DNA from 2 places in the Nonomuraea sp. NPDC050547 genome. Region 1 is predicted to be linked to the other one. Evidence: predicted binding sites of a transcription regulator. Region 1 holds the regulator's gene; the other holds the start of a gene.
The links. The regulator HrcA, encoded in region 1, represses chaperone genes, less so after heat shock. The targets are predictions, from matches to a motif close to TTGGCACTCTCNNNNNGAGAGTGCCAA.
Positions count from the first base shown of each region.

Region 2: the regulator HrcA is predicted to act here: its motif matches at 6,814-6,840, upstream of groES (co-chaperone GroES).

Region 1 covers NZ_JBITGW010000014.1:108,973-123,126, reverse strand. The annotation lists gene ACIBHY_RS32340 (hypothetical protein) at 96-368, shown strand; gene ACIBHY_RS32335 (MOSC domain-containing protein) at 412-1,035, shown strand; gene ACIBHY_RS32330 (glycoside hydrolase family 18 protein) at 1,104-2,360, opposite strand; gene hemW (radical SAM family heme chaperone HemW) at 2,458-3,678, shown strand; gene ACIBHY_RS32320 (hypothetical protein) at 3,701-4,084, opposite strand; gene ACIBHY_RS32315 (hypothetical protein) at 4,081-5,688, opposite strand; gene ACIBHY_RS32310 (DUF4870 domain-containing protein) at 5,771-6,499, opposite strand; gene ACIBHY_RS32305 (DUF3097 domain-containing protein) at 6,496-7,305, opposite strand; gene ACIBHY_RS32300 (hypothetical protein) at 7,323-8,222, opposite strand; gene hrcA (heat-inducible transcriptional repressor HrcA) at 8,366-9,379, shown strand; gene dnaJ (molecular chaperone DnaJ) at 9,391-10,530, shown strand; gene ACIBHY_RS32285 (16S rRNA (uracil(1498)-N(3))-methyltransferase) at 10,559-11,290, shown strand; gene ACIBHY_RS32280 (hypothetical protein) at 11,295-11,939, opposite strand; gene ACIBHY_RS32275 (SigE family RNA polymerase sigma factor) at 11,936-12,481, opposite strand; gene ACIBHY_RS32270 (histidine triad nucleotide-binding protein) at 12,712-13,056, shown strand; gene ACIBHY_RS32265 (PhoH family protein) at 13,154-14,154, shown strand, end outside.
Region 2 covers NZ_JBITGW010000020.1:84,653-98,806, forward strand. The annotation lists gene guaB (IMP dehydrogenase) at 1-830, opposite strand, end outside; gene ACIBHY_RS41165 (LuxR C-terminal-related transcriptional regulator) at 1,281-2,291, shown strand; gene ACIBHY_RS41170 (DUF5319 domain-containing protein) at 2,495-2,872, shown strand; gene ACIBHY_RS41175 (hypothetical protein) at 2,833-3,276, opposite strand; gene ACIBHY_RS41180 (sigma-70 family RNA polymerase sigma factor) at 3,273-3,908, opposite strand; gene groL (chaperonin GroEL) at 4,712-6,331, opposite strand; gene groES (co-chaperone GroES) at 6,413-6,727, opposite strand; gene ACIBHY_RS41195 (NAD-dependent epimerase/dehydratase family protein) at 6,886-7,746, opposite strand; gene ACIBHY_RS41200 (MarR family winged helix-turn-helix transcriptional regulator) at 7,852-8,349, shown strand; gene ACIBHY_RS41205 (Uma2 family endonuclease) at 8,439-9,053, shown strand; gene ACIBHY_RS41210 (methyltransferase domain-containing protein) at 9,078-10,250, shown strand; gene ACIBHY_RS41215 (hypothetical protein) at 10,424-11,980, shown strand; gene tsaD (tRNA (adenosine(37)-N6)-threonylcarbamoyltransferase complex transferase subunit TsaD) at 12,315-13,340, opposite strand; gene rimI (ribosomal protein S18-alanine N-acetyltransferase) at 13,333-13,767, opposite strand; gene tsaB (tRNA (adenosine(37)-N6)-threonylcarbamoyltransferase complex dimerization subunit type 1 TsaB) at 13,779-14,154, opposite strand, start outside.

The DNA of each region.
Region 1 (14,154 bases):
TCGCACACCGTTCGACCCTACCCGGCGCGGGATTTTTGTCGGTGCCGCACTCTAGCCTTTCGAATCTCGAACATGAGTGCGACAGGAGGAGTGTTGTGATCGCTGCTGAGCGGTATGAGAGGGCGGCCCTGCTGGGTGTCGCGATCGCGGAGGAGACGCGGCGGCTGCTCCGCCTGCATCTGCGCCCGGCCGAGGTGGCCGCCGACGGCACGGTGGGGGTGGAGGTGCCCTATCCGGACGCGGCGGTGGTCCGGGCGGTGCTCGACGTGGCCGCCGAGTGCTTCGGTGAGGAGGGCGACGGGGAGGAGGCGCGGGAGGCGGCGCTGTCGACGTTGTTACAGCTGGCCGACCTGAGGCTGAGCCGGTGACCGCGTGCGCCCCCGCCTCACGGGGTCGGTTACCGTCGGAGCCATGCGGCTGATCTCAGTGAACGTGGGGCGGGCGGTCGACGCGGAGTGGGCGGGCAAGCTGGGGCGCACCGCCATCGACAAGAAGGCGGTCACGCGCCGGGTCGGCGTGCGGCGGAACGGGCTGGAGGGCGACGAGCGGGCCGACCAGCCCAACCACGGCGCGCCCACGCAGGCCGTCTACTCCTATGCCCGCGAAGACTATGACTGGTGGGAAGGGGAGCTGGGGCGGGAGCTGCGCGACGGCCAGTTCGGCGAGAATCTCACCACGTCCGGGGTGGACGTGTCGGGGGCGATGCTGGGCGAGCGCTGGCGGGTCGGCACGGCGTTGCTGGAGGTGAGCGGGCCGCGCATTCCGTGCGTGGTGTTCCGCAACTGGATGGACGAACCGGGCTGGCTCAAGCGCTTCACCGACGCCGGCCGGGTGGGCGCGTACCTGAGCGTGGTGGAGACGGGCGAGCTGGGCGTGGGCGACCGGGTCGAGATCGTGGCCCGCCCGGAGGGGAGCGTCACGGTCGCCGAGTCCGTGCTGGCCTACCACGGCGACAAGGACGTCCTGGCGCGCATCCTGGCCTTTCCCGGCCACGGCTCCTACTGGGACCGCCGCGCCGAACGCCTCATGCGCTGAGACGCCGACCGGCGGGGAGCGGCGCACGGGCAGCCCCCCGCTGGTGCGGCCCGTGCGCCGTCCCGCCTCTAGCGCAGGACCCTGTACAGGGCGGAGGTGAGCGAGGCCTTGGCGTCGTCACCGTCGATGGACCACATCATGTAGCCGCCCAGGCCCTTGTGCCGGATGTAGGCGGCCTTCTGCAGCATCACGATCGGGTCGTCGTAGGTCCAGAACTCGTTGCCGTCGTACAGCCACACGGCGCCGGTCCTGACGTCGCGGTAGCGCTTGCCGGGCTTGGCGAGGATGTCCTTGTAGTCCTCGGAGCCCGCCTCCCACTTGCCGGGCGCCGCGCCGGTGGCGGGCTGGTAGACGCCGTCCTTGGCCGGGCCCGCGGGCACGCCGGTCCAGCCCTTGCCGTAGGCGGGCACGCCGGCGACGAGCTTGCGTATCGGTGCGCCGCGCTCCAGGTAGTAGTTGACCGTCTGGTCGAGGCTCTCGCGGATCTCGTTGGGGTCGCGGCGGTCGTTGTAGAGGTTGGAGTGGTGGCCGGTGATCTTGTCCCACGGGCCGTGCAGGTCATAGCCCTGGATGGTGGCGTAGTCCAGGTTGCGGAAGACCTTGCGCACCTCGAGGCCGGCGTCGATGACGCGGGTCGCCGCGGGCAGGAACGCCGTGATCAGGGCGGAACGCTTGTAAGCGTTCATCTGCGACCTGAGCTCGGCGACGAAGGCGGTGAAGTTCTGCTTGTCCTCGGGACGTACGACGTTGCCGGGGGCTCCGGGGTAGCCGGGCCACTCCCAGTCGAGGTCGATGCCGTCGAAGACGCCGGCGCCCGTGCCGTCGGCCAGGCCGGGCAGGTTGCCGCGCAGCCACAGGTCGATACAGGACTTGGCGAGCTTGCTCCGCGATTCCGCGGTGAGGACCGCGTCGGAGAAGTACTTGGAGCCGGTCCAGCCGCCCAGTGAGATCAGGACCTTGAGCTTGGGGTGCTTGGCCTTGAGCTTCTTGAGCTGGTTGAGGTTGCCGTTGAGCGCCTGGCCGGGCGCGTCGGCCACGCCGTCCACGCTCTGCTCGGCGGGCACGGGACGCTGCCAGTCGGCCCAGGCGTCGGCCGAGTAGCACTCGGCCTGCTGGTTCACGAACCCGAAGGCGTAGTTGATGTGAGTGAGCTTGCGGGCCGCCCCGCTGGTCTCCATGTCCTTGACGTGGTAGTTGCGGCCGTAGACGCCCCACTGGACGAAGTAGGCGACTCTCTTGTAGTCGGAGCCGTGGGTGGCCTCTGCCGGGGCTGACACCACCGTCATACCGAGTAAGAGGGTGAGAGCGAGCAGGACTTTCTTCACGCGGCGTCTCCTGAACTGATAGGAAACTTTCCTTTAAGATGCCCTGACAGTAGGACGGTGTGATCGGGCAGTCAATGGCAGAAGGCAGACTGGAGGGGTGCCATCCACCCTGCCCGACGGCGATCCCGCGCCCCCGTCCGGAGAGCTGCCCGAGAGCGCCCTGCGCGGCCTCGGCGAGCGCCCGTTCGGCTTCTACGTGCACGTCCCGTTCTGCGTGACGCGCTGCGGCTACTGCGACTTCAACACCTACACCGCCGCCGAGCTGGGCCCCGGCGCTTCGCACCGGGACTACGCCGACACCGCCATCGACGAGGTACGGCTCGCGCGCCGCGTGCTCGGCACGGCCGACCTGCCCGTCGAGACGGTGTTCCTCGGCGGCGGCACCCCCACCCTGCTGCCCGCCGGCGACCTGGCCCGCATCCTGGCCGCGATCGACGAGGAGTTCGGCCTGCGCCCCGGCGCGGAGGTCACCACCGAGGCCAACCCCGAGTCCGTCGACCCCGAATATCTGGCCGAGCTGCGCGCGGGCGGCTTCAACCGGATCAGCTTCGGCATGCAGTCGGCCAGGGAGCACGTGCTGAAGGTGCTCGACCGGCACCACACACCGGGGCGGGCGGCGCAAGCCGTACGGGAAGCTCGGCAAGCCGGGTTCGCGCACGTCAACCTCGACCTCATCTACAGCACCCCGGGAGAGAGCGACGACGACTGGCGGGCCTCGCTGGAGGCGGCGATCGCCGCCGGGCCCGACCACGTCTCCGCGTACTCGCTCATCGTCGAGGAGGGCACCCGGCTGGCGGCCCGCATCAGGCGCGGCGAGCTGCCGATGCCCGACGACGACGTGGCCGCCGACCGCTACCTGATCGCCGACGAACTGCTGGCGAAGGCCGGATACTCCTGGTACGAGGTGTCGAACTGGGCCGATTCCGAGGCCGGCCGGTGCCGGCACAACCTGCTCTACTGGACCGGCGGCGACTGGTGGGCCGTCGGGCCGGGGGCGCACAGCCACGTGGGCGGCACCCGCTGGTGGAACGTCAAGCACCCCGCCGCCTACGCGCAGCGGCTGGCCCAGGGCGTCTCCCCGGCGCACGCCAGGGAGGTGCTGGAGGACGCCGACCGCGAGGTGGAGCGGCTGATGCTGGAGCTGCGGCTGATCACCGGATACCCGCTGGCCGACGTGGCGCCCGGCGCGAAGCTCGCCGTGGCCAGGGCCGTGGGGGACGGGCTGCTGGAGCAGGAGACGTTCAAGGCGGGCCGCATGGTGCTGACCCTGCGCGGACGCCTGCTCGCCGACGCCCTGATCCGCGACCTCACGCTCTGACCACCGCCCCAGGGAGGAAGCGTCACAGGAGTGCGGCGACCAGGTCGGCGATCGGGCCCAGCGCGGCGGCGAGGGCGGTGACGGGCGCCAGGCGGGTGCCGAGCCGGTCGAGGGCGGCCGTGACCCGGGCCGGGTCGCGCTCCCCGGGTTCGGCCTCGGCCTCGGCCAGCACCTCCTCCAGGTCGCGGCGGGCCTGCCGGGCCTGTGGCAGCTCGGCCTCGTGCGCCCGCACGAGGGCCAGGAGCGCCTCCACCTGACTCCGCAGCCGCTCCAGTTCCTCCCGCGGGACGGAGCGCGCCTGGCCGGACTGGAAGACCGAGCCCTGGCCGCCGATGTTGCTGCCGGTGAACGTGCCGCCGCTGACGACCGTCCCGTAGTTGGGCGCCCGCGGGTCGGGCGTGCTCACGCGGCCCCCTTGCCGGCGGGCGCGGCGAACTGCGCGCCCTGGCCGCCGATGTTGGATCCGTTGAACGTGCCGCCGTTGACCACCGTGCCGTTGTTGATGACGGCGGCGATCTGCTGCCGGTACGCGGCGGTGTCCACGCCGCGCTGCTCCAGGAAGTCCAGCACCGCGTTGTTCAGCCGCTCCTCCACGAGCTTGGCGTACTTGAACGCGTCCAGCCCTTCGAGGAAGGTGTTGATGCGCGGCTCGGCCCCCGCCTCGCGCAGGCTGACCCTGGCTCCGTAGTCGTAGACCACGTACTTGTCCGGGTCCTCGGGCAGCCGCATCGCCATGAAGATCCGCCGCAGCAGCCGGGCGGGCGCGCCGACGACGTCGCGGGCCAGCGCGAGCGGGGCGCGGCTGAGCGCGGCCAGCACGAGCGCCGCGCCGGCCTCCCTGGGCAGCTCGTCCACCACCCGGTAGGCGCCGCGCACGGGCGGCAGCGCCGTCACGATGAACTCGGTGTAGAGCATCCGGCCCTCGACGGCCAGATGGATGAAGATCGACACGGTGGTGTCGCGGTCCTCGGCGGGCAGCACCTCCTCGCCCTCGACGTCGGTGACGGCCGCGCCGCTGGTGCCGACCACGATCCAGCGGTAGTGGCGGGCGCCCGACTGCGGGTTGCGGATCACCGCCTGGAGCTCCCGGTCGCCGAGCTGGTAGCGGGGCCGGGTGCCGTGCAGGAGCGGGTGCTCGCCGTGGAGCTGGTTGAGGCGGCCCTGCGCGATCACGTGGTCGAGGATGTCCAGGTGGACGGGCATGGCGGGCTCGGCGGCCGTGCGCATCTGGCTGAGCCGCTCGCCCACGAACTCGTGCAGGTCCACCGCGTCCACCATGGCCGGCGCCCGGCCCGCGTCGCCGGTGCGCCGGTCGAGCTCGGCCGCGATCGTCCAGGCCCGCATGAGCTCGCCCGCGCCGACGAACGGGTTCTCGCCGGAGTAGAGCGTCAGGTTGCCGTGCTGCGCGAGCTTGACCTCCGTCATCCGCGGGCCCGCCTCGGCTCCGGTACGGCCCGCGCCCGGCCGCAGCCGCTCCGACAGGATCCGGTAGACGCGCACCCGGTAGGCCAGCACGGTGGCGATGGCGGCCAGGAGCATCAGGGGCGCCATCCAGCCGGAGCCGCTGTCCTCCTCGATCCCCGAGCCGCTCGCGCCGAGATATCTGGTCAGCAGCAGCGCGGGCACGACCACCAGGGCGAAGAAGCCGACCACCAGACCGGCCACGAGGACGGGACTCAGCCGCCTGCGCCGCCCCAGACCGCCGAACCCGCCGGAGGCGAAGGCCGCCAGCGCGCCCAGGACCGTGAGCCACGGCGTCGTGGCCTGGAAGTCGAACAGCAGGGCGAGCAGCAGCATCACCGTGACCGCGGCCTCCCTGACGGTCAGCAGCGACCGCGAGTAGAGGCAGTGCCGCAGCACGGGGCCCAGGTCGAAGCCGCCGACCGACGGCGCCACCGCGTGGTGGCGGCGCTCGATCAGCGCGTACAGCGCCCGGTCGCGGAAGCCGGGATCCAGGTAGGCGGCGGCTGCCAGGTATCTGGTGGTGTTGCGCAGGCGCTCGTGCACCATGACCTCCCCGTGAGTGACCCGTCCATCGTCACCCGGGGAGCTGGGATCATTCCGGAGAGTGATCGAACCGTGATTCTCCGTATTACTTGATCATGCGGATGCTGATCGGGTAGCGGTAGTTCTCGCCCTTGTTGGTGGCGATGGCCGCCTGGATGTGGAAGATCAGCGAGACGACCCAGACCACCGGCAGCAGCAGGAAGCCGATGATGACGATCGTCAGGACGAAGGAGACGATGTAGCCGATGAACATCGTGATCTGGAAGTTCAGCGCCTCGGCCGACTGGTCGCGGACGTAGGGCGACTCGTCCTTCTTCATCAGGTAGATGACGAGCGGGCCGATCCAGGAGACCAGCAGGCCCAGCAGGTGGGACAGCATGGCCATCGTGGTGTCGTCGGTGCCGGGGCGCGGGCCGTACATGCCGGGGGTGTGGGGCTGGGGGGCCGCCGGGTAGCCGTAGCCGGGCGGGGGCTGCTGGGGGTAGCCGTAGCCCTGGGGGCCCGACGGCTGCTGCCCGTAGGGGTAGTCGGCGGAGGGCGGCTGCTGGGTGTACCCGCCTGAGGGCTGCTGGCCGTAGCCTCCCGAGGGAGGCTGGGCGTATCCGCCCGGCGGCTGCTGGCCGTACCCGCTGGGGGGCTGCTGAGCGTAGCCTCCCGAAGGCTGCTGGCCGTATCCGCTCGGGGGCTGTTGACCGTAGCCACCCGGAGGTTGCTGACCGTAGCCTCCCGAGGGCGGCTGGCCGTGGTCGGGGATGTCGGAGCGCTCCACCCGGCGGGTGGAGTCGTCGTCAGGCTGGGGATGGTCCTGGCTCATGATGCCTCCGTGACAAAGTCGATCAGCTCCTCGACCCGGCCGAGAAGCTCGGGCTCGAGGTCGGAAAAGGTCGAGACGGCGCCCAGGATGCGCCGCCACGCCGCGGCGGGCTCCACGCGCCAACCCAGAGCGGCGATCACGCCCTCCTTCCACGGCACCCCGCGCGGCACGTCCGGCCAGCCGGGGATCCGCAGGACGGACGGCTTCACCGCCTGCCAGATGTCGATGTACGGGTGCCCGACGATCAGCACGTCGGGCGAGCTGACCTGGGCGGCGATCCGGCTCTCCTTGGAACCGGGCACCAGGTGGTCCACCAGGACCCCGAGCCGCCTGCCGGTGGACGGGCCGAACTCCGCGACGATGGCGGGCAGGTCGTCCACGCCCTCCAGGTACTCCACGACCACGCCCTCGACCCGCAGGTCGTGGCCCCAGATCTTCTCCACGAGGGCGGCGTCGTGCACGCCCTCGACGTAGATGCGGCTCTCGCGGGCCACGCGGGCGCGCAGGCCCTCGACGGCGATCGAGCCCGACGCGCTGCGCCTCGTCCCGCCCGCCGCCGGGGCGACCGGCCGCACCAGCGTCACCGGCCTGCCCTCCAGCAGGAACGCCGCGGGCGCGAGCGGGAACAGGCGGCGCTTGCCGAAGCGGTCCTCCAGCGTGACGGCCTCCTTGTCGCAGGCCACCACGGCGCCGCAGAATCCGCTGTCGGCGTCCTCCACGACCAGGTCGGGATCCGCCGGGACCTGAGGGATCTTGCCCTTGCCCGGACGCCGCCAGTTCCCCGCGAGCACATCACCGTCGTACACACGGGGACCGTAGCAAATCACCCGCCCATCGCGAGGCGCTTGCGGTGGCCGCTGCGGCGCACCAGCACGATGACCGTCCACACCACCGCGATGAGCACGCCGACCGCGGGCAGGATGAACAGCGCGGCCACGCCGCCCATGATGCCGCCGGCCGCGGAGGCCAGGTCCTTGCCGACGCCGAAGCGGGTCTGCGCGTCGGGCTCGATCGTGCAGCTGATCTGGTAGTCACCCGCGGCCGGGGCGTTGACCAGCGCGATCAGCTCCCAGCTCGTGCCGTTGAGCTCGACGGTCTGGTTCACGGGAGTGGTGACGAGCTTGGCGTTGCCGTTGATCTGGCACTCCCAGCTGACCTGGGTGCCGCGCGACAGGTAGAGCGCGGGCCGGTCGGCCGGGTCGATGGTGACCGTGGCGGGCTGGCCGGGCTGGAACGTCTTGCTCGGGGCGGCGCCGCTCACGCCGCTGGTCACGCCGCCCGCGAACAGCGCGATGCCGGCGATCACGAACACGACGGCCACGCCCCAGGCCGCGGCGATCTGCCACAGGGGCGGGCGCAGCCGCTTGCCGTCCACCGGCGGGGGGAACGGGGGCGCGCCGCCGTAGGGGGGCTGGCCGAACTGCTGCTGCCCGAACTGGGGCTGCTGGCCGAAGGGGGGCTGGCCGTACTGGGGCTGCTGTCCGTACTGGGGTTGCTGTCCGTACTGCGGGCCCGACGGCGGCTGGCCGTACTGGGGACCTGAGGGCTGCTGGCCCTGCTGGGGGCCCGACGGCGGCTGGCCGTACGGCGGGCCGCCCGGAGGCCCGTACTGGGGACCGCTCTGCGGCGGGGGGCCGTACGGGGGTCCACCCTGCGGCGGAGGCTCGTACGGAGGCTGCTGAGGAGGCTGCCATCCTCCACCCTGCCGGAAATCATCACTCATACCGGCAAGTGTGGCCGTACCGGCTTGCCGTCCGCTAGCACGAGGGTTATCGCACCTTGTGGGTGAGAGCCGTACACTTGGCACTCGGGAACACCGAGTGCCAGACCTGGCGTTTCCCAAGGGAAGAGGTAGGAGGTGCACACGTGCTCGACGACAGGAAACTCGCGGTCCTCCGCGCGATTGTCGAGGACTACGTGTCCACCAACGAACCGGTGGGCTCCAAGGCGCTGGCCGAGCGCCACAACCTCAAGGTCTCCCCGGCCACGGTGCGCAACGACATGGCCGCGCTGGAGGAGGAGGGGTACATCACCCAGCCGCACACCAGCGCGGGCCGGGTGCCGACGGACAAGGGCTACCGGCTCTTCGTCGACCGCCTCTCGCAGATCAAGCCGCTGTCCACGGCCGAGCGCAGGGCCATCGAGACGTTCCTGGCCGGCGCGGTCGACCTCGACGACGTGGTGACCCGCACGGTGCGGCTGCTGGCGCAGCTGACCAGGCAGGTCGCGGTGGTGCAGTATCCGACGCTGACGCGCTCCAGCGTGCGTCACGTCGAGCTCGTGCCGCTGAGCGAGCGGCGGATCATGCTCGTGCTGATCACCAACACGGGCCGGGTCGAGCAGCGCGTCGTCGAACTGCCCGAGGTCATCGAGGATCCCCGGATCGCGCACCTGCGCGCCGTGCTCAACGCCTGTCTCGACGGGTGCGGGCTGGCCGAGGTGCCCGACCTGGTGGCCGATCTGCCGGAACGGCTTCCGGTGGAGGACCGGCCGGTCGTCGCGACGATTCTGTCGGTCCTGCTGGAGACGCTCGTCGAACGGCACGACGAGAAGATCGTTTTCGCCGGTGCGGCCAACCTGGCCGGCGCCGACTTCACCATCGGCCTGCGCGACGTCCTCGAAGCGCTGGAAGAGCAGGTCGTCCTCATGCGCCTGCTCGGCGAGACGACAACGGACACCCCGACCGCGCTCACCGTGCGCATCGGAGCGGAAAACCCCTATCTCCACGGTACGTCCATCGTCGCCACCGGATACGGTTCTGGCGACAACCAACTGGCCCGGCTGGGCGTCCTCGGCCCCACGAGGATGGACTACCCGGTGACCATGGGCGCCGTGCGCGCAGTGGCACGCTACGTCAGCCAGATCCTGGCTGCTTCTTAAGAGGTCGATAAGTGGCAAACAGCGACTACTACAGCACCCTCGGGGTGCGCCGTGACGCCAGTCAGGACGAGGTCAAGAAGGCCTATCGCCGGCTGGCCCGTGAGCTGCACCCGGACGTGAACCCCGATCCCGCGACGCAGGAGCGTTTCAAGGAGATCACGCAGGCGTACGAGGTGCTGTCGGACCCGCAGAAGCGCCAGATGTACGACCTTGGCGCCGACCCCTTCGCCGCCGCCGGCGCGGGCGCGGGAGCGGCCGGTTTCGGTGCGGGCTTCCCCTTCAGCGACATCATGGACGCCTTCTTCGGTACGGCGGGCGGCGGGCGCGGCCCCCGCTCGCGTGCCAGGAGGGGGCGCAACGCCACCATCCGCGTCGAGCTGGACCTGCGCGAGACGGCGTTCGGCACCACGCGCGAACTGGTCGTCGACACGGCCGTGGTCTGCGAGGTCTGCCAGGGCGCCGGCGCGGCGCCGGGCACCCACCCCGACACCTGTGACATGTGCGGCGGCAGGGGTGAGGTCTCCCAGGTCACCCGGTCCTTCCTGGGCCAGGTCATGACCTCGCGGCCGTGCCCCCAGTGCCAGGGCTTCGGCTCCATCATCCGCAACCCCTGCCAGGAGTGCGCGGGCGACGGCCGGGTGCGCACCCGCCGTACGATCAAGGTCCGCATTCCCGCGGGCGTCGAGGACGGCACCCACATCCAGCTGGCCGGAGAGGGCGAGGTCGGCCCCGGCGGCGGCCCGCCCGGAGACCTCTTCCTGGAGATCGTCGAGCGGCCGCACGAGATCTTCGAGCGGCGCGGTGACGACCTCCACTGCACCGTCCAGATTCCGATGACCGCCGCCGCCCTCGGCACCGTGCTGACGGTGGAGACGCTCGACGGCGCGGAGGAGGTCGACGTCCGCCCCGGCACGCAGTCCGGCCAGGTGATCTCCATGTACGGCCGCGGCGTGCAGCGCCTCAACGACTCCGGCCGCGGCGACCTGCTCATCCACGTCAACGTGGAGACGCCGGGCCGCCTCGACCCGGCCCAGGAGGAGCTGCTGCGCGAGCTGTCGAAGCTGCGCGGGGAGGAGCGCCCGCCCGGCAAGTTCGCGCCGGGCCAGCAGGGCTTCTTCTCCCGCCTGCGAGACGCGTTCAACGGCCGCTGACCTCCTTGTACGGCGAGCGGATGCGGCCATGAGCGTTCCGGTGTTCCTGGCCGGGCGCGAGACGTTCGGCGGCGATGAGACGGTGCTCGACGGCCCGGAGGGCCGCCACGCGGCGGCCGTCAGGCGGCTGCGGGCGGGTGAGCGGGTCGACCTCACCGACGGCGACGGAGCGGTGGCCGAGTGCGTCGTGCGCGAGGCGCTCAAGGACCGGCTGCTGCTCGACGTGCTCAAGCGTTACGAGGTCCCGGCTCCCGCGCCACGCGTGGTCGTCGTCCAGGGACTGCCCAAGGGCGACAGGGGCGAGCTGGCCGTCGAGATGATGACCGAGGCCGGTGTCGACCGCATCGTGCCCTGGGCGGCCGCGCGCAGCATCACCCAGTGGAAGGGCGACAAGGTCGCCAAGGCGCTCGGCAAGTGGCGCGCCACCGCGCGGGAGGCGGGCAAGCAGGCACGGCGCTTCCACGGAGCCGAGGTGGCCGATCTGGCCTCCACCGCTGAGGTGGAGGCGTTGCTCGGACGGGCGGCGCTGGCTCTCGTGCTGCACGAGGAGGCGGCGGAGCCGCTGTCGCGGGTGAGCCTGCCCGCCGGCGGGGAGATCGTGCTCGTGGTCGGGCCCGAGGGCGGGATCTCGGAAGGCGAGCTGGCCGGGTTCGTCGCGGCGGGAGCCGTACCGGCGCTGATGGGGTCCACGGTGCTGCGGACCTCGACCGCGGGAGTGGCCGCGGCGGCGGTGCTGATGGCGCGCACGGGGCGCTGGTGAGACCTCAGCTCACCTGGTTGGAGGTCAGCGGCGTCGTCAGGTCGGTGGGTGGCGCGGGCGGCTGGTCGTCCGGCGGGCACTCCTCCGGCGGGCAGCTGCCGGACGGGATGGGCGTGTCAGTGGGGCCGGAGGGCGTGGGACTGGCCGACGCCGTGGGGCAGTCCTCGCGCGGCGCGGCCTCCTCTTCCGGAGTGGTCGGGCAGGGCGTCGGCGTCGGGGTGACGCTGCCGCTCGGGGACGGCTTCGCCGTCGACTTGGCCGACTCGGTGGCCTGTCCGGGCGACGTCGGCGTGGGCGTCGGGTCGGCGGGCAGGATCGCCGGCTCCGACCTGCTCGGGCTGGGCTTGTCCTGAGGGCGGTTGGTGGAGGAGTTGTCCGGCGGGACGGTCGAGTCCTCCACCGGCTGGATCTGGGTGGGCGTGATGACCCGTTCCCTGAGTGAGGGGACCACCATGACGACGGTGCCCGCGACCAGTACGGCACTGACCGTGGCGGCGCCGATGCGCCACCACAACACGCTGCGCACGCCCCGCCGCTCGATGCGGCCGCGGATGATCTCCAGACCTTCCGGAGACGGCACGACCGCGTCCGCCTCCGCGCGGAGCACGCGGCGCAGAATGTCGCCGTACTCGTCGGGCGGCTGGGTCATGACATCTTCTCCAGGACGGATCGCAAGGCGGCCATGCCACGGGCGGTGTGGCTCTTGACCGCGCCCTTGCTGATGCCCATGGCATGGGCGATCTCAGCCTCGGACAGATCCCCGTAGTAACGAAGGACAAGGGCCTCTCTCTGCCGGGTCGGCAGCGCGCGTAATGCCTCGATGACTGCGGAGCGCTCCAGCTCGCCGATGGCGCCGTTCTCGGCGCTCGGGGCGTCTGGCAGGCCCTTGGGCGCGTACTTCTCCACGACGGCTCGGTGACGCAGAACGGAACGGGACCGGTTGACGACAGACTGCCGCAGGTAGGCGAGTGCCTTGTCGGGGTCACGCAGTCTGCGCCAGGCGCCATGGATGGCGACGAACGCGTCCTGCACGACTTCCTCCGCGGTTGCTATGTCGCGCACGAGCAACACGGCGAGACGAACCAATGACCGGAAGTGCGCACTGTACAGCGCGGTAACGGCCACGTCGGCGTCCCATCCGACCGGCACCGCCCCCAGCGACCTGTCGGCCAGAAGGGTTTCGGTGGTCACATCAATGGGACGCTCGGCCTTCCCTGCGGGTTTACGCTCATCCGGTTCTTGAGGTTTTCCCGGTTCCTTGGGATGCATTACCCAGTCGTGTCCTCGCCAGGTGGCCTCGCCCGAGCCTGAATCGTCTTTTGTGCTGAAGTGTCGCACACACACCCTAACCGCGTGGATCTTCCGGCGCACGGTACGCAGGATTACCGATTGGCAACGGGTCGCCTCGATAGGCTACTCCCGTGACCGACTGCCTCTTCTGCAAGATCGTGGCCAAGGAGATCCCGGCCGACGTCGTCCACGAGAGCGACCGCACGCTCGCCTTCCGTGACATCAACCCGCAGGCGCCCACCCACGTGCTCGTGATCCCCAAGGAGCACCACCCCGACGCCGCGGCGCTGGCCGTGGCCGACGACGGGCTGGCCGACGACGTGCTGAAAGCCGCCCACGCGGTCGCCGTGCAGGAAGGGGTGGCCGAAACCGGGTACCGCGTCGTGTTCAATACCGGGGCCGGTGCGGGGCAGACCGTCTTCCACGTGCACGCGCATGTTCTCGGCGGGCGCAACCTGACCTGGCCTCCCGGCTGATATTGACGCGAGCGCGCGGGCCACTCCCGGCTACGATGGGGCCAGAGAAGTACACCCGAATTAAGACCGGGAGGCATCAGGCCCGAGGGCCTGACCCATGTCCGAACTACACGAATCCCGACGCACGGCACCTCCCTCGCGCACTCAGGCCAAGGTGCTGATCCCGGACGAATACCCGATGGTCAGCCTCCTGGGCTCCCGTGACGAGCTGCTGCGCGTCATCGAGGGCGCCTTCCGGGCCGACATCCACGTCCGGGGCAACGAGATCACCATCACCGGGACCCCCGACGAGAGCGGCGCCGTCGTGCGCCTGTTCGAGGAGCTGGTCGAGGTGCTGCGCAACGGCGGCGAGCTCTCGCCCGACGCCGTCGAGCGGAGCATCGCGATGATGAAGATGACCTCCGAGCGGCCCGCAGAGGTGCTGTCGCTCGACATCCTGTCCTCCAGGGGGCGGACCATCCGCCCCAAGACGGCCAACCAGAAGCGCTACGTCGACGCCATCGACAAGCACACCGTCGTGTTCGGCATCGGCCCCGCCGGCACCGGCAAGACCTACCTGGCCATGGCCAAGGCGGTCCGCGCGCTTCAGGAGAAGAAGGTCAACCGGATCATCCTCACCCGGCCGGCGGTCGAGGCGGGGGAGCGGCTGGGCTTCCTGCCCGGCACGCTCTACGAGAAGATCGACCCCTATCTCCGGCCGCTCTACGACGCGCTGCACGACATGCTCGACCCAGAGACGATCCCCAAGCTCATGGCCGCGGGCACGATCGAGGTCGCGCCGCTGGCGTACATGCGCGGCCGTACACTCAACGACGCCTTCATCATCCTCGACGAGGCGCAGAACACCTCGCCCGAGCAGATGAAGATGTTCCTGACCCGGCTGGGCTTCGGCTCCAAGATCGTGGTGACGGGTGACGTCACGCAGGTCGACCTCCCCTCCGGCACCGAGAGCGGCCTGCGCGTCGTGCAGGGCATCCTCTCCGACATCCGCGACATCCACTTCGCGACGCTGACCAGCGTCGACGTGGTGCGCCACCGGCTCGTCAGCGACATCGTCGACGCCTACGGCCGCTACGACGTGCTGAAGCAGCAGGAGCT
Region 2 (14,154 bases), on a different contig from region 1:
GCGATGTTGCCGCCGATCACGTCGACCTTGCTGTTGGCCTTGACCGTGGCGATCATGTCGGCCAGTCCCTTGGAGTGACCGTGGGCCACGTCCACGACGACGACGTCGACACCGGCCTCGATCAGCGCCTTGACCCGCAGTTCGGCGTCGGGGCCCACGCCCACCGCCGCGCCCACGACCAGGCGGCCGCCCGCGTCCTTGGTGGCCAGCGGGTACTGCTCGCTCTTGGTGAAGTCCTTGACCGTGATGAGCCCGCGCAGCCGTCCGCCGCCGTCGATCAGCGGCAGCTTCTCGATCTTGTTGCTGCGCAGGAGCGAGAAGGCGTCGTCACGCGACACGCCCACCGGCGCCGTCACCAGCGGCATCGGCGTCATGACCTCGCGCACCGGGCGGCTCTGGTCGGTCTCGAAGCGCATGTCACGGTTGGTGACGATGCCGACGAGGATGCCGTCGCGGTCGGTGACGGGCACGCCCGAGATCCGGTACGTGGCGCACAGCCTCTCGACGTCGGCCAGCGTGTCGTCCGGCGTACAGGTGACCGGATTCGTCACCATCCCCGCCTCCGACCGCTTGACCAGGTCGACCTGCTGGGCCTGCTCCTCGATCGACAGGTTGCGGTGCAGGATGCCGATGCCGCCCTGCCGGGCCATGGCCACCGCCATGCGCGCTTCGGTCACCGTGTCCATGGCCGCGGAGACCAGCGGGATGGCGAGCGTGATGTTGCGCGACAGCTGTGTGACGGTCTCCGCCTCCCCCGGTTGGAGATCCGAATACCCCGGCACGAGCAGCACGTCATCGAAGGTCAACCCCGTTTGGGTGAATTTGGACATGCTGCGGCCCCCTCCTGCCAATGCGCTGATGCGACAAGTTTAGGGCCTGCCTGCAAACGGAACCGCGCGGGTCCGCAAGATGGGGGTGAGAATGCGCCGGGGGGACGATGACCCCCACGGACCGCCGTCTCCCCGGCGCCCCCGGAGAGGCACAAAAGTGCCGGAGGAACCGGCCGGTCGGTGATCCGCCCGGTTCCTCCGGCCACCGGCATCTGGTCGGACGCGCTCTACGCCACCGAACCCCCCTCCGCGTCCTGATGGCCGCGTCGCCCGACCCTTGATGCCGACGCTGGGTTAAGCCTGCGTTACTCATGGGCACACCGCAATGTGAAAACGTGCAATTGCACGAAGTTGCACCCCCGCCGAAGGAGTCAGAGCAACACCCGGACAGAGGTCTGGTGCCGGGTTATTCTCGCCGCACGCCCGTGTCCCCCCTACGGAGCCCCCCACATGCGTAACGAGCCCGCCACCGTTTCCGATCCACTCGAGACGCTGGGCCTCGACCCGGCACAGACCGCGCTGTACACCGCGGTCCTACGCCTGCACCGCGCCACGCTGGCCGAGCTCGCCGAGGCCATGGACGGCCCGGCCGACAGGGTCGGCAGGCAGCTCGAGGACCTCGTCCGGCTGGGCGTGGTGGACGAGCGGTCCGGCGAGTACCTCGCCCGGCACCCGGCCGCCGCCCTCGGCCGGCTGATCGCCGAGCGGCTGGACCGGCTGGCCGAGGAGAGCCGGCGCATCGACTCCGCCCTGGGCTCGATCCGCGGCCTCATCCACGACTACGACGCCGGCCGCCACTACCAGAGCGGCCCCTTTCCGGTCGAACTGGTCAGTGGGGCCGACGTGCTCTACGAGAGCGTGGTCGGCATGGCCGTACAGGCTCCTCCGCTGGAGTTGCTGATCGCCATCCCCGACGAACGCACGATGACCGACTTCGTCCGCAAGTTCGCCGACCCCTGGATCGACGCCCAGCGGCGCCGCCTGCTCAGCATGCGCGCGGTGATCCCGGTGGCGACCCTGACGCTGCCAGGTGTCCGCGACCAGCTCACGCGCCTGCTGGAGTCCGGCGGAAGGGTCCGCACGCTCGACCGGGTACCCAGCTGGTTCATGACCGCGGGACCCGAAGCCGCCGGCCTGCCCGCTCTGTGGGGCGGCGGCCTGCCCGACCACGCCTACAACTTCTACCTCGTCCGCGCGAACATCGTCGTCGGCGTCCTGCGCTCGCTCTTCGAGGAGCTGTGGAGCCGCTCCGTCCCCCTGCCGTGGGGGCGGCGGGGCGACGGCATGGTCCAGGTGCTGCGGCTGGCCGCGCAGGGCATGTGCGACGACTCGATCGCCCGCCAGCTCGGCGTCTCGGTCCGCACCGTCCGCGCCCGCTTCGCCGACGCGATGGCCGAACTGGGGGCACAGTCCCGCTTCCACGCCGGGGTCGAAGCCTCCCGCCGCGGCTGGCTCGGCTGACCCGGCCTTTCCGGTACGCCCCGCGCCGCCGGCAGGCACGCCGTCCGAGGGACCGGAGGTGTCGACGGACCTGAGCGTGGTCGGCGCTTTGGCAGGGGGTTTGCCGGTGTTTCGGGAGCTGTGGTCCCGGGGTGAATGCGGCACAAGTGGTCGGTGCGGTGCTTATTAGTGCCCAGGCTGCGTTAGGTCACTATGGTGGAAAGGTGCTGGAAGACGTCCCCCGCGACCCGTTCGCGGACGATCCGAACGATCCTTCCTCGGCCATGGGCGAATTCGACGACCCGGAGCCGCTGACGGCGGCCGAGCGCGACGAGGCCATCACCGACCTGGCCGACGTGGAAGTCTTTCGCTCGCTGCTGGAGCCCCAGGGCGTCCTCGGACTGGTCCTCGACTGCCCGGAATGCGGCGAACAGCACTTCTTCGACTGGGAGCTGCTCCGCGGCAACCTCCGCCAGATGATCGACAAGGGCCGGCCGCAGGTACACGAGCCCGCGTTCCACCCCGACCCCGCCGACTACGTGACCTGGGAGTACGCGAGGGGCTACGTCGACGGCGTCATGGACACCGAAGAGCGCCGCTGATCGTCGAGGTCGTGCCGCAAGGCCGCGAGCAGCCGTAGCGCCGGATCCGTCGCGTCAGGCTGGTACCCGAGCGCCAGAGCATCCAGAAACGCGTCGGTCTGCTCCTCGGCCGTCAATCCCCCGAGTTCCCACTCCCCGGCCACCGGCCCAGAGGAATCCCCCGCGTCGGCCACCGCCCCGCAGGCCACGACCACAGGCCCGGCCGGCTCGGGCAGCCCAGAAGGACATACCGGCAAGCCCCCGGACACAGGATCGTCCGAGAGCTTGGGTGAGCCGTCAGCCGCCGCGCGGGCCGAGCCGCCGGATGACGGATCGGCCGGGACGTGGGACGACGGGCCGGTCGAGCTCGGGGGCGTCCGGTCGCCGTACGCGGCCGCGCCCTCCACGTGTTCCTCCGGCGTCAAGCCGACTCCAGCTCGGCCATCTGCCGCAACCTGGCCAGCGCCCGATGCTGGGCGACGCGGACCGCTCCTGGTGACATGCCGAGTACATTACCGGTCTCTTCGGCCGACAGTCCTGACACCACCCGCAGCAGCAGGAGTTCGCGCTGGTTGGCGGGCAGCCGGGCCAGCAGCCTGCGCGCGTGCTCGACCTCGATGTAGCGGACCACGGTCTCTTCCGGCCCCGGGCCCTCGTCGGGCCCGTCAGGAAGATCCTGCGTGGGTACGGCGGAGCGCACCGAACTCCGCAAGGCGTCGGCCACCTTGTGCGAGGCGATGCCGAAGACGAAGGAGGCGAAGGGCCGGCCCATGTCCCGGTAGCGCGGCAGTGCGGACAGCACCGCGATGCAGACCTCCTGGGCCACGTCATCTGCAATGTGATATTGCCCAGAAACCCGGCCCAGCCGGGCGCGGCAATAGCGCACCACCATCGGCCGCAACTCGCCGAGCAGGGATTCGATCGCAGAACGATCGCCCGCAACGGCGAGGCTCGTCAGTTCTCTTAGGTCGGAGTCATCCGTCCGTGCCGGAAGTCTCGACGCGAGCCTTACCCCAATTTTGGCGTCGGCGACGCTTCCCTCGCTCACGTTAGGCATGATGCCCGCCCTGGTCCGGCCTGTCGTCATGGCGAACGGCTACGGATTGGTCACATTGAAGAGACGATAACTACCCGTAATCGGACGACCACACTAAGCCTTTCTATGGAGTCGGAATATTTCACCCGATTCCCCGAAATGCGCGAAAATTGTCACGGGCGCGAGACGCTTTACTCCATAGGTTGGTTTACCGCAATAACCCAACTTTCCACATCTGGACATCCACCGGTCGCCGCCTCTACGCATGAGATCGCCCACCGGACCTCATGCGCTACATACGCCTCATGCTTATAAGAACTCATATACAGGCATGAACCACCCAGACGGGCACGATACGCGCGTAACGGCGGCCAGCCCCGCATCACCGGAGGAGCGTCACCCTGGACGGAGCCCGGCCCTGTGCGACGGGTGGGGGTAGGGCGGCTGGGCCGTAGCGGAAGGGCCGCAGAACACGCCCCAGCCCCGCCAGGGGCGCCCCCAGCACGGACGCCCACCCCGAGAACCCGCCCTTCACCCCGAACGACCGGCCCCACCACCGACGCACCCCTCGAAACGGACGTCAACCCTCGAAGACAGCCCGCCCTGAAGACAGCCCTCACGGGAGGACAGCACGCACAACTGACGCCACGCACGGAAGACAGCACGCACAGCGGATGGCACGCGCGGGAAGACAGCACGCAAACACCGCAGGAACGCGAAACGGCCCGCACCGGCGAGCGGTGCGGGCCGTGGCGACCTCAGGGCCGTGGCGGCCTCAACGGGCCTTGGCGACCTTGAGAGGTCAGTGGCGATCCAGGAAGCGATCAGTGGCCGTGGCCGTGACCGTGACCGCCGCCGGCGGCGGGGGCCTCCTCCTCGGGCTTGTCGACCACCAGGGCCTCCGTCGTGAGCAGCATGCCGGCGATGGACGCCGCATTCTGCACCGCCGAGCGGGTGACCTTGACGGGGTCGATGACGCCCTGGTCGATCAGGTTGCCGTACTCGCCGGTCGCGGCGTTGAGGCCGTGGCCCGCGGACAGCTCCGCCACCTTGTGGGTGACGACGTAGCCCTCGAGGCCGGCGTTCTCGGCGATCCAGCGGGTCGGCTCGACCAGCGCGCGGCGGACGACGCCCACGCCAGTGGCCTCGTCCCCGGTGAGGCCGAGGTCGTCCAGCTCCTTGCCGACGTGGATCAGCGCGGTGCCGCCGCCGGAGACGATGCCCTCCTCGATCGCGGCGCGCGTCGCGGAGATCGCGTCCTCGAGACGGTGCTTCTTCTCCTTGAGCTCGACCTCGGTGGCGGCGCCGACACGCAGCACGCACACACCGCCGGCCAGCTTGGCCAGGCGCTCCTGCAGCTTCTCGCGGTCCCAGTCGGAGTCGGACTGCTCGATGGCGAGCTTGATCTCCTTGACCCGGTCCTCGATCGCCTGCGCGTCGCCGGCGCCGTCCACGATGGTGGTGGCGTCCTTGGTGACGACGATGCGGCGGGCCGTGCCGAGCACCTCGAGACCGACGTGCTCCAGCTTGAGCCCGACCTCCTCGGCGACGACCTGGCCGCCGGTGAGGATGGCCATGTCCTGGAGCATCGCCTTGCGACGGTCACCGAAGCCCGGGGCCTTGACGGCCACGGAGGTGAACGTGCCGCGGATCTTGTTGGTGACCAGGACGGCCAGGGCCTCGCCCTCGACGTCCTCGGCGACCACGAACAGCGGCTTCTTGGTCTGGGCGACCTGCTCCAGCAGCGGCAGGAAGTCCGCGATGGAGGCGATCTTGCTCTGGGTGAGCAGCACGTAGGCGTCCTCCAGGACGGCCTCCATGCGCTCGGGGTCGGTCACCATGTACTGCGACAGGTAGCCCTTGTCGAACTGCATGCCCTCGGTGAACTCGAGCTCCATGCCCATGGCGTTGGACTCTTCGACCGTGAGGACGCCGTCCTTGCCCACCTTGTCGAACGCCTCGGCGATGAGATCGCCGATCTTGGCGTCCTGGGCGGAGATCGTCGCGACGTTGGCGATCTCCTTCTTGTCGCCGACCTCGCGGGCGCTGGCGATCAGCTTGTCGCTGATGGCCTTGGCGGCCTTGTCGATCCCGCGCTTCAGCGACAGCGGCGAGGCGCCGGCGGCGACGTTGCGCAGACCTTCGCGGACCATGGCCTGGGCCAGGACGGTCGCGGTGGTGGTGCCGTCACCCGCGATGTCGTTGGTCTTGGTGGCCACTTCCTTGGCGAGCTGGGCGCCGAGGTTCTCGTAGCGGTCTTCCAGCTCGATCTCGCGAGCGATGGTCACGCCGTCGTTCGTGATCGTCGGAGCACCGAACTTCTTGTCGATGACGACGTTACGGCCACGCGGGCCGAGGGTTACCTTCACGGCGTCCGCGAGGGCGTTGACGCCGCGCTCAAGAGCGCGCCGCGCGTCCTCGTCGAACTCCAGGATCTTCGCCATTTGGTTGAAAGTCCTCTCCTAGCGTCGAAAGCCCCGGTCGCCTCTGCTGAGAGCTGCGTCCGGGGCCCGACACATACCGGCTTACTTCTCGATGATCGCGAGAACGTCGCGGGCGGAGAGCACGAGGTACTCCTCGCCGCCGTACTTGACCTCGGTGCCGCCGTACTTGCTGTAGAGGACGATGTCGCCCTCGGAGACGTCAAGCGGAATCCGCTTGTCGCCGTCCTCGTCCCAGTTGCCCGGGCCCACCGCGAGGACCTTGCCCTCTTGCGGCTTCTCCTTGGCGGTGTCTGGGATGACCAGGCCGGAAGCGGTGGTCTGCTCGGCCTCAAGCGGCTGGACCACAATGCGGTCGCCGAGCGGCTTAACGGGAACCTTAGTGGCGGTCGTCACGATCGGACCTCCCCTTCAGATTTGAATGATCTAGAAGAGGCGACCAGCGGGGCCTGCCGTCGCGGGTGGTAGACCTGCCTCGTCGCACGTTGGCACTCTCAAGGGGAGAGTGCCAACACGAAACATATGCAAGAGGGGCTTGACAGTCAACACGAACCGGCTCAGCGGGCGTAAGAGCCTTCCCGCAGCTCGGAGAGGATACCCGGCCTGCTGGGGGCCCATCCGAGTGCCGCACGGGTTCGCGCAGAGCTGACACGCTGGCTGAGCGCGAGCGCTTCGGCGAACGGCAGGCCCACGACCCCCGCCGCCTCCTCCACCGGCCACGACAGCACGTCCGCGCCCTCATCGGCCCCCGCCGACCGGGCAGCGGCCGAGGCCACCAGGGCCAGCGGCACGTGCTCCTCCGCGATCCCGTGGTAGATCGCGCCGGGCCGCCCCTTCTCCACCGCCGTCACGATCAGCTCGGCCAGGTCGTCCACGTGCACGAACGTCGAGCCTTCCCCGCCCTCGCCCACGTGCACCCCGCGCCCGCGCTCGGCCGCCCAGCCGCGCAGCATCGCCGCGATACCGCCGCCGCGCCCGTGCACCAGCCCCGGCCGCACCACCACGCCGCCCGCGCCGAGCACCAGATCCTCCACCTTCGGCCGGTACCCCACGATCGGGATCGGGTCGGCCGCGCTCTCCTCGTGCCCGTCCTCGGTCGCGCCGAGGACCCACACGCCGCTCACGTACACCACCGGCCTGCCCGCGCCGAGCAACGCCCCGATCACCTGGAGGTCGGTCGCCTCATCGCCGGTGAGCTGCGCCGCGTGCACGACCGCGTCGACGTCCGGCGTCACGGCCGCGGTGATCGACGCCGCGTCGGACAGGTCCCCGTACCTCTCCTCCGGTACGGCGGGCAGCCGCCTGCCCCCGTCGGCGGCCGGCCGTACCAGCGCCACGACCTCATGACCGCGGCCGGCGAGCTCCTCGACGAGCGCGCCCCCGACGTACCCCGTCGCGCCCAGCACCAGAATCTTCATCGCTCTTCCACTCCAAACACTTCGACATCGAAACTTTCGACGTGGTGGACAGTAGCCCGCACCCTCGAACATTTCAACCTCGAAGTTTTTGATAGTGTGCACAGCATGCGAGACGCAGTGGACGCGATCACGAAGCAGTGGGCCGCCACCCGCCCCGACGTGGACGTGAGCCCGATGGGTGTGGTGGGCCGCCTGTCCCGCGCCTCGCGCCTGCTGGAGCGGGGCATCAAGGAGTTCTTCGCCGAGCACGGGCTGGAGCCGTGGGAGTTCGACATGCTCGCCACGTTGCTGCGCGGCAACCCGGAGCACACCATGTGCATGAAGGACCTGGCCGCCTCCGCCCTGGTCAGCCCCGGCGCCCTGACCAACCGCATGGACCGCCTGGTGGAGCGCGGCCTGGTGCGGCGCTGGCCGCTGGAGAGCAACCGCCGCATGGTCCTGGTGGCGCTGACCGAGGAGGGCGAACGCCTGGCCGGTGACCTCCTGGCCCTCCACGTCGCCAACGAGGCGAGACTCCTGTCCGCCCTCACCCCCGCCGACCAGAAAGCCCTGGCCGAAACCCTCCGCAAACTCCTGGTCTCCCTGGGCGACACGGAGCTGTGAATGGGGGAACATCTCTCCTAGAGGAAAGCGCAGCAGAACGTGGTTCGATGACCACGAACGGCGACGACACCGACCTTACAGTGAGTGATGTGACCGCCACGATGGACCGCACGAGAGACGTACTCGCGAACTGGCCCTACCCGCCGGACGGCGGCTGGACGTCCGACGATCTCGATCTCCTGCCTCAGGACGGGCCCAACGGCGAGCTGGACCTCTTCAAGCGCGTCGAACTCATTGACGGAGCCCTCATCCTCATGTCCCCCCAACGCCGCTTCCACGAACGCGTCATCTCGAGCTTGCGCTCTCTCCTCACCGCGCAGGCTCCCGAAACCCTGGCCGTAGCAACGCAGATGGACGTCAAGATCGACAGGAGACAGCGCCCCTGCCCAGACGTCGTGGTGATCGACGCGGCGGCCGACAGCGACAGCGCGAACTCCTACCCCTCGGAGGCCGTCCACCTTGTCGTTGAGGTGGTCTTCCCCGAGTCCCAGTACCGGGACCGGGAGGTAAAGCCGCGCATGTACGCCGACGCCCGCATCAAGCACTTCTGGCTGGTCGAAGAAGAGGAGGGCAAGCCCGTCATCTACACATATGTGCTGGACGAGGTCACGCACTTCTACCGCGCCGACGTCACCCACCACGGCAAGCTCACCGCCAAGTCCCCGTTCCCCGTCGAGGTCGACTTCGCCGACCTGCTGACCTGAGCGCGTGCACTAACGTCGGATGACGTGGACCTCGACGCCTTTCTCGACCTGCTGACCCCCCGTGGCCGCAAAGCTCTGGACGAGGCGGTCGAGCTGAGCGGGAGCGATCCGGTCAAGGCGGCCACGCGGCTCAGGAAGACCTACGACAGCGCGCTCACCTCGGCCGCGCTCACCCAGGCCGGGCTCAGGGCGCGGGCGGTGGCGAAATTCGGGGACGACGCCCGGCTCATGTACTTCACGCCCCACGGGCTGGAGCAGTCCACCCGGGCCGAGGTGGCGGCGCATCGGGCGCGGCGGCTGACCGCGGCGACCCACGGGCCCGCCCGGGTGGTGGACGCCTGTTGCGGGATCGGCGGGGACGCGCTGGAGCTCGCGCGGGCCGGGCATCTCGTGGACGCCGTCGAGCTCGATCCGCTCACCGCCGCCGTGGCGCGGGCCAACGCCGAGGCGCTGGGGGTCGGGGAGCGGGTACGCGTGCGGGTGGGGGACGCGGCGGAGGTGGCCCCGGAGGAGTACGACGCGTTGTTCGCCGATCCGGCCCGCCGTACCGCCAGGGGGAGGACGTTCGATCCGCAGGCCTACTCGCCGCCCTGGCCGGTGGTCATGGATCTGGTGGGGCGGGCTCGGGGGTCGTGTCTGAAGGTGGCGCCGGGGATTCCGTACGAGTACATACCGGAGGCGGCCGAGGCCGAGTGGGTTTCGTACAAGGGAGAGGTCAAGGAGGCGGCGCTCTGGACTCCCGGGCAGGCGGGGCGCAGGGCGACGCTGCTGCCGGGCGGGCAGACGCTCACGCCCACGGGCGTGCGGGCGGCGGTGGGCGAGCTCGGCCGGTACGTCTACGAGCCCGACGGGGCGGCGATCCGGGCCCATCTGGTGGGCGAGGTGGCCGAGATGGTGGGCGGACGGCTGGCGGATCCGATGATCGCCTACATCACCGGGGACGAGCCGGTGGACACGCCCTGGGCGGCCAGGTATGAGGTGGACGAGGCGCTGCCGTTCTCGCTGAAGCGGCTGCGGGCGGCACTCCGGGCCCGCGAAATAGGAAATGTCACCATCAAGAAGCGCGGCTCCGCCGTGGACATCGAACGATTGCGGCGAGACCTGAGACTTTCCGGTGACAAGTCCGGAGTAATCATCCTCACGCGGATTATGAACCAACCTTTTGTTCTCATCTGCCTGGGGCTCCCACCTGCATAAATGACAAAACAGGATCTTTTCCAGTCACCCCGACGGACCTTGATCCAAAGGCTAAGGTGGACGGGCGGGAGTTCTCCCCCCTATAGCGGATTACCGCGTTCTCCTTCAGTCATTGCATACCGGACCTATCCCACCGCTGCGCGGCACTCCGTCGGCGAGTGAAGGAGCTTTCGGTGGATCATTCCAATCACACCACCCTTTTGCAGGCAGGCGGCCAGACCGCCATATCCGACAGGATGCGGGAGCTACTCGCGCGCGCCGCCCAGGACCACGTCTACGAGCAGCGCACCCAGGGGGCCGTGCTCGACGAGATCCGCCAGCGGCTCGAAGGCATGGAGTGGCTGCTGCGCGAGGTGCGCGAGCGCGAGCTCGGCGGGCTGAGCGGCACGCTCGAGTCCGTGAGCGGCCGCCTCGACGACATCTCCACCAAGCCGCCGGTCTGGGCCGAGGGACTGGCCCAGCACGTGGAGGCGGTACGCGACCACGTCGACGCCGTCGGCGAGCAGATCGGCAACGTCGACGCCCGCGTGGAGAACGTCAGCCAGCGCGTCAGCCCCGTCATCGAGCTGCCCAGCCTGTGGGCGGACGTCGGCACGGTCGGCGAGAGCGTCGACGAGGCGCTCAAGCGGTTGCAGACGGTGCTCGACGGCACCGAGGGCATCGCCAAGCGGCTCGGCGACTTCGCCGGGAAGCTCGGCCAGCTCAACGCCAGCATGGAGGCGGCGGCCAGCCGCTTCACCCGGCTCGACAAGTCCATCGGCGAGCTCACGGCCCGCACCGAGCGGGTCGAGGGCGGCATGGCCGACCTTTCCGGCACCCTCACCGCCCGCATCGGCGCGGTCGGCGAGGAGCTCAAGAGCGCCGTCGAGCAGGTCGACGCGAGGGTGGAGACGGCGGAGGAGCGGCTGTCCGGCCGCTTCGACGGCCTCGACAGCCGGGTCGACCGGGTCGACGGCCGCCTGATCGCCGTCGACGGCCGGCTCAACAGCGTCGACGGCCGCATCGAGACCGCCGACGAGTGCCTGGCCGACATCGACACCCGCCTCGACGGCATCGACGGCAGGGTCGGCGGCGTCGACAACCGCCTCGTCGGGCTCGACAAGCGCGTCGGCGAGCTCGACACCCACATCGGCGACCTCGACAACCACATGGGCAAGCGCATCGGCGACCTCGACGGCCGGGTCGACGCCCGCTTCGAGACGCTCGACGGGCGGGTCACCATCGTCGACGAGTGGCTGGCCGCCGCCGACCAGCACCGCTCCGACACCGCCACGCGCACCGAGGGCCGCTTCAACAAGCTCGACAACGCCTTCGAATCCCTCGACGAGCGCCTCGGCGAGGTCGAGGAGCACGTGGTGGCCCGCTTCGACGGCGTGGACACCCAGCTCACCCGCGGCACCGAGCAGCTGGAGGGCGTCGACGACCGGGTCGAGGCGGTCAACCAGCGCGTCGGCCAGTTGCCCGCGACGCTGGCGATCGCCGAGCGGGTGGGCGAACTGCTCGACTCGCAGACGACCGAGCAGGTCAGGCGCTTCGACGCCATCGACGAACGCCTGGCCGCCGCCTCCGCCGAACTCTCGGCCACGATCGAGGCCCGCCCGGACCGCGACGAGCTGACCCAGTCCGTCACCGACGCCTCCACCGACCTCACCAAGCGCCTCGGCGCCCTGGAGGAGACCATGCTCGCCCTCGCCGAGGCGCTCCTCCGCCCGACGCGATCCAAGGACTGACTCAAAGGGCCTTTGGAGCAGCTACGGCAGAGCCCACGCACCCGCCCCGCCATACCTCTGACCGCCCGTCGAGCGATGGTCGTGAGGGCTCACGGGGTGCTCGCCGTGACAACTCCGCTCTTGACCGGGTTCCGTGCGCCGCGCTGGCCGCCGTCCAGCGCGGCGCCGAACCCCCACCGCGCGGCGCCGGAATACCCCTGGGGGCCGTCACACGTGCGACCTCGGGCGCGGCGACGTCCCACGTGAAACCCGGAACCTCACAAGACCCGCATCGGTGGCGTGAGGAACCGCGGCCCCGGAGCACAGAACGCCGCCGCCCTGGCGGGTGGTCGCCTCACACGTGAACGGTCGTGATGGGCAGCGACGAGTCGGCGGGGATGTCCAGCGCCGACGGGGTGATCCCGGCCGCCAGCAGGTCAGAGCCCAGCGCGGCGACCATGGCGCCGTTGTCGGTGCAGAGTCCGGGGCGGGGCACGCGCAGCCGTACGCCCGCCTTGTCGCAACGCTCCTGGGCCAGCGCGCGCAGCCGTGAGTTGGCCGCGACGCCACCACCGATGAGCAGGTCCTTCACACCGTACTTCTTGCACGCCTGAAGGGCCTTGCGGGTCAGCACGTCCACCACGGCCTCCTGGAAGGAGGCGGCGACGTCCGGCACGTGGATCGAGTCCTGGGCCTCGACCCAGCGGGCCACGGCGGTCTTCAGGCCGGAGAAGGAGAAGTCGAGGGTACCGTCGTCCATCTTGCCGCGGGGGAAGCTGATCGCGGCGGCGGAGCCGTCGCGGGCGGCGCGGTCGATGTGGGGGCCGCCGGGGAAGGGCAGGCCGAGCACCCGCGCGACCTTGTCGAAGGCCTCACCGGCGGCGTCGTCGACGGTGGAGCCGAGGGAGATCACGTCCTGGGCGACGTCGGGGACCAGGAGAAGCGACGAGTGACCGCCGGACACCAGCATGGCGATGCAGGGTTTGGGCAGCGGCCCGTGTTCGAGCTGGTCGACGGCGACGTGGGCGGCCAGGTGGTTGACTCCGTAGAGGGGGACGCCCAGGCCGAGCGAGTAGGACTTGGCGGCGGCCACGCCCACCAGCAGCGCCCCGGCCAGTCCGGGACCGGCGGTGACCGCGATCGCGTCGATGTCGGAGAACGTCAGGCCCGCCTCGGTCAGCGCCCCCTCCACGACCGGCGTCATCGCCTCCAGGTGCGCCCGCGAGGCCACCTCCGGCACCACGCCGCCGAACCTGGCGTGCTCGTGCATGCTGGAGGCGATCGTGTTGGCCAGCAGCGTGTGCCCGCGTACGATCCCCACCCCGGTCTCGTCGCACGAGGTCTCGATGCCGAGGACCAGGGGTTCGTGCTTGTCAGCCATCCAGCTTCCTTCTCATCATGACCGCGTCGGTGCCGTCGTCGTAGTAGCGCCGGCGCAGGCCGATCTCCTCGAAACCGAACCGTTCGTAGACCGCCTTGGCCCGCGGGTTGTCGGACCTGACCTCCAGGAAGATCTCCCTGGCTCCGCGCCGGCGCGCCTCGCCGAGCAGTTCGGTCAGCATCGCGCCGCCGATGCCCCGGCTCTGGTGGTCGTGTAGCACCGCGATGGTCTGCACGTCGGCCTGGTCGCCGGCCGCGGCGAGCCCCGCGTAGCCGACGATCTCGCCGTCGTCGCGCAGCGCGACGACGTAGTGCCGGGTGCGCGGCTGGTCGGCCAGCTCGCCGCGCATCATCCCCTCGCTCCACGCGTCCAGCGGGAACGTCGCGCGCTCGATGGCCATGACCGCGGGCAGGTCCGCGTCGGTCATCTGCCGCAGTCTCACGCCCGCTCCCTGGTCCGCCTGGGCTCCCTGTCGGTCACCTTCTTGGGTGCCTTGGGCTCGACCGCGTCGGGCCGCCGCAAGTAGATGGGGCGCGGCTCGTCGAGCGGCTGCCCCGCCGCGATGCGCTCGGCCGCCAGCGCGGCCAGAAACCCCGCCAAGGGGTACGGCGGCGCCACCGCCTCCCCCAGCACCTCCGGGTAGAGGTCGGCCCCGGCGACCGGCAGCCCGTCTCGCGGAATGTCGGCCGGCCTGTCCACGAACGGCCCCTCGGCCCGCGTGCGCGCGTCGTCGTAGCGGGCCCAGAACAGTTCCTTGCGCCGCGCGTCGGTCACCACGAGGAAGGGCTCGTCCCGGCGGGTGCCGTAGGCGAGG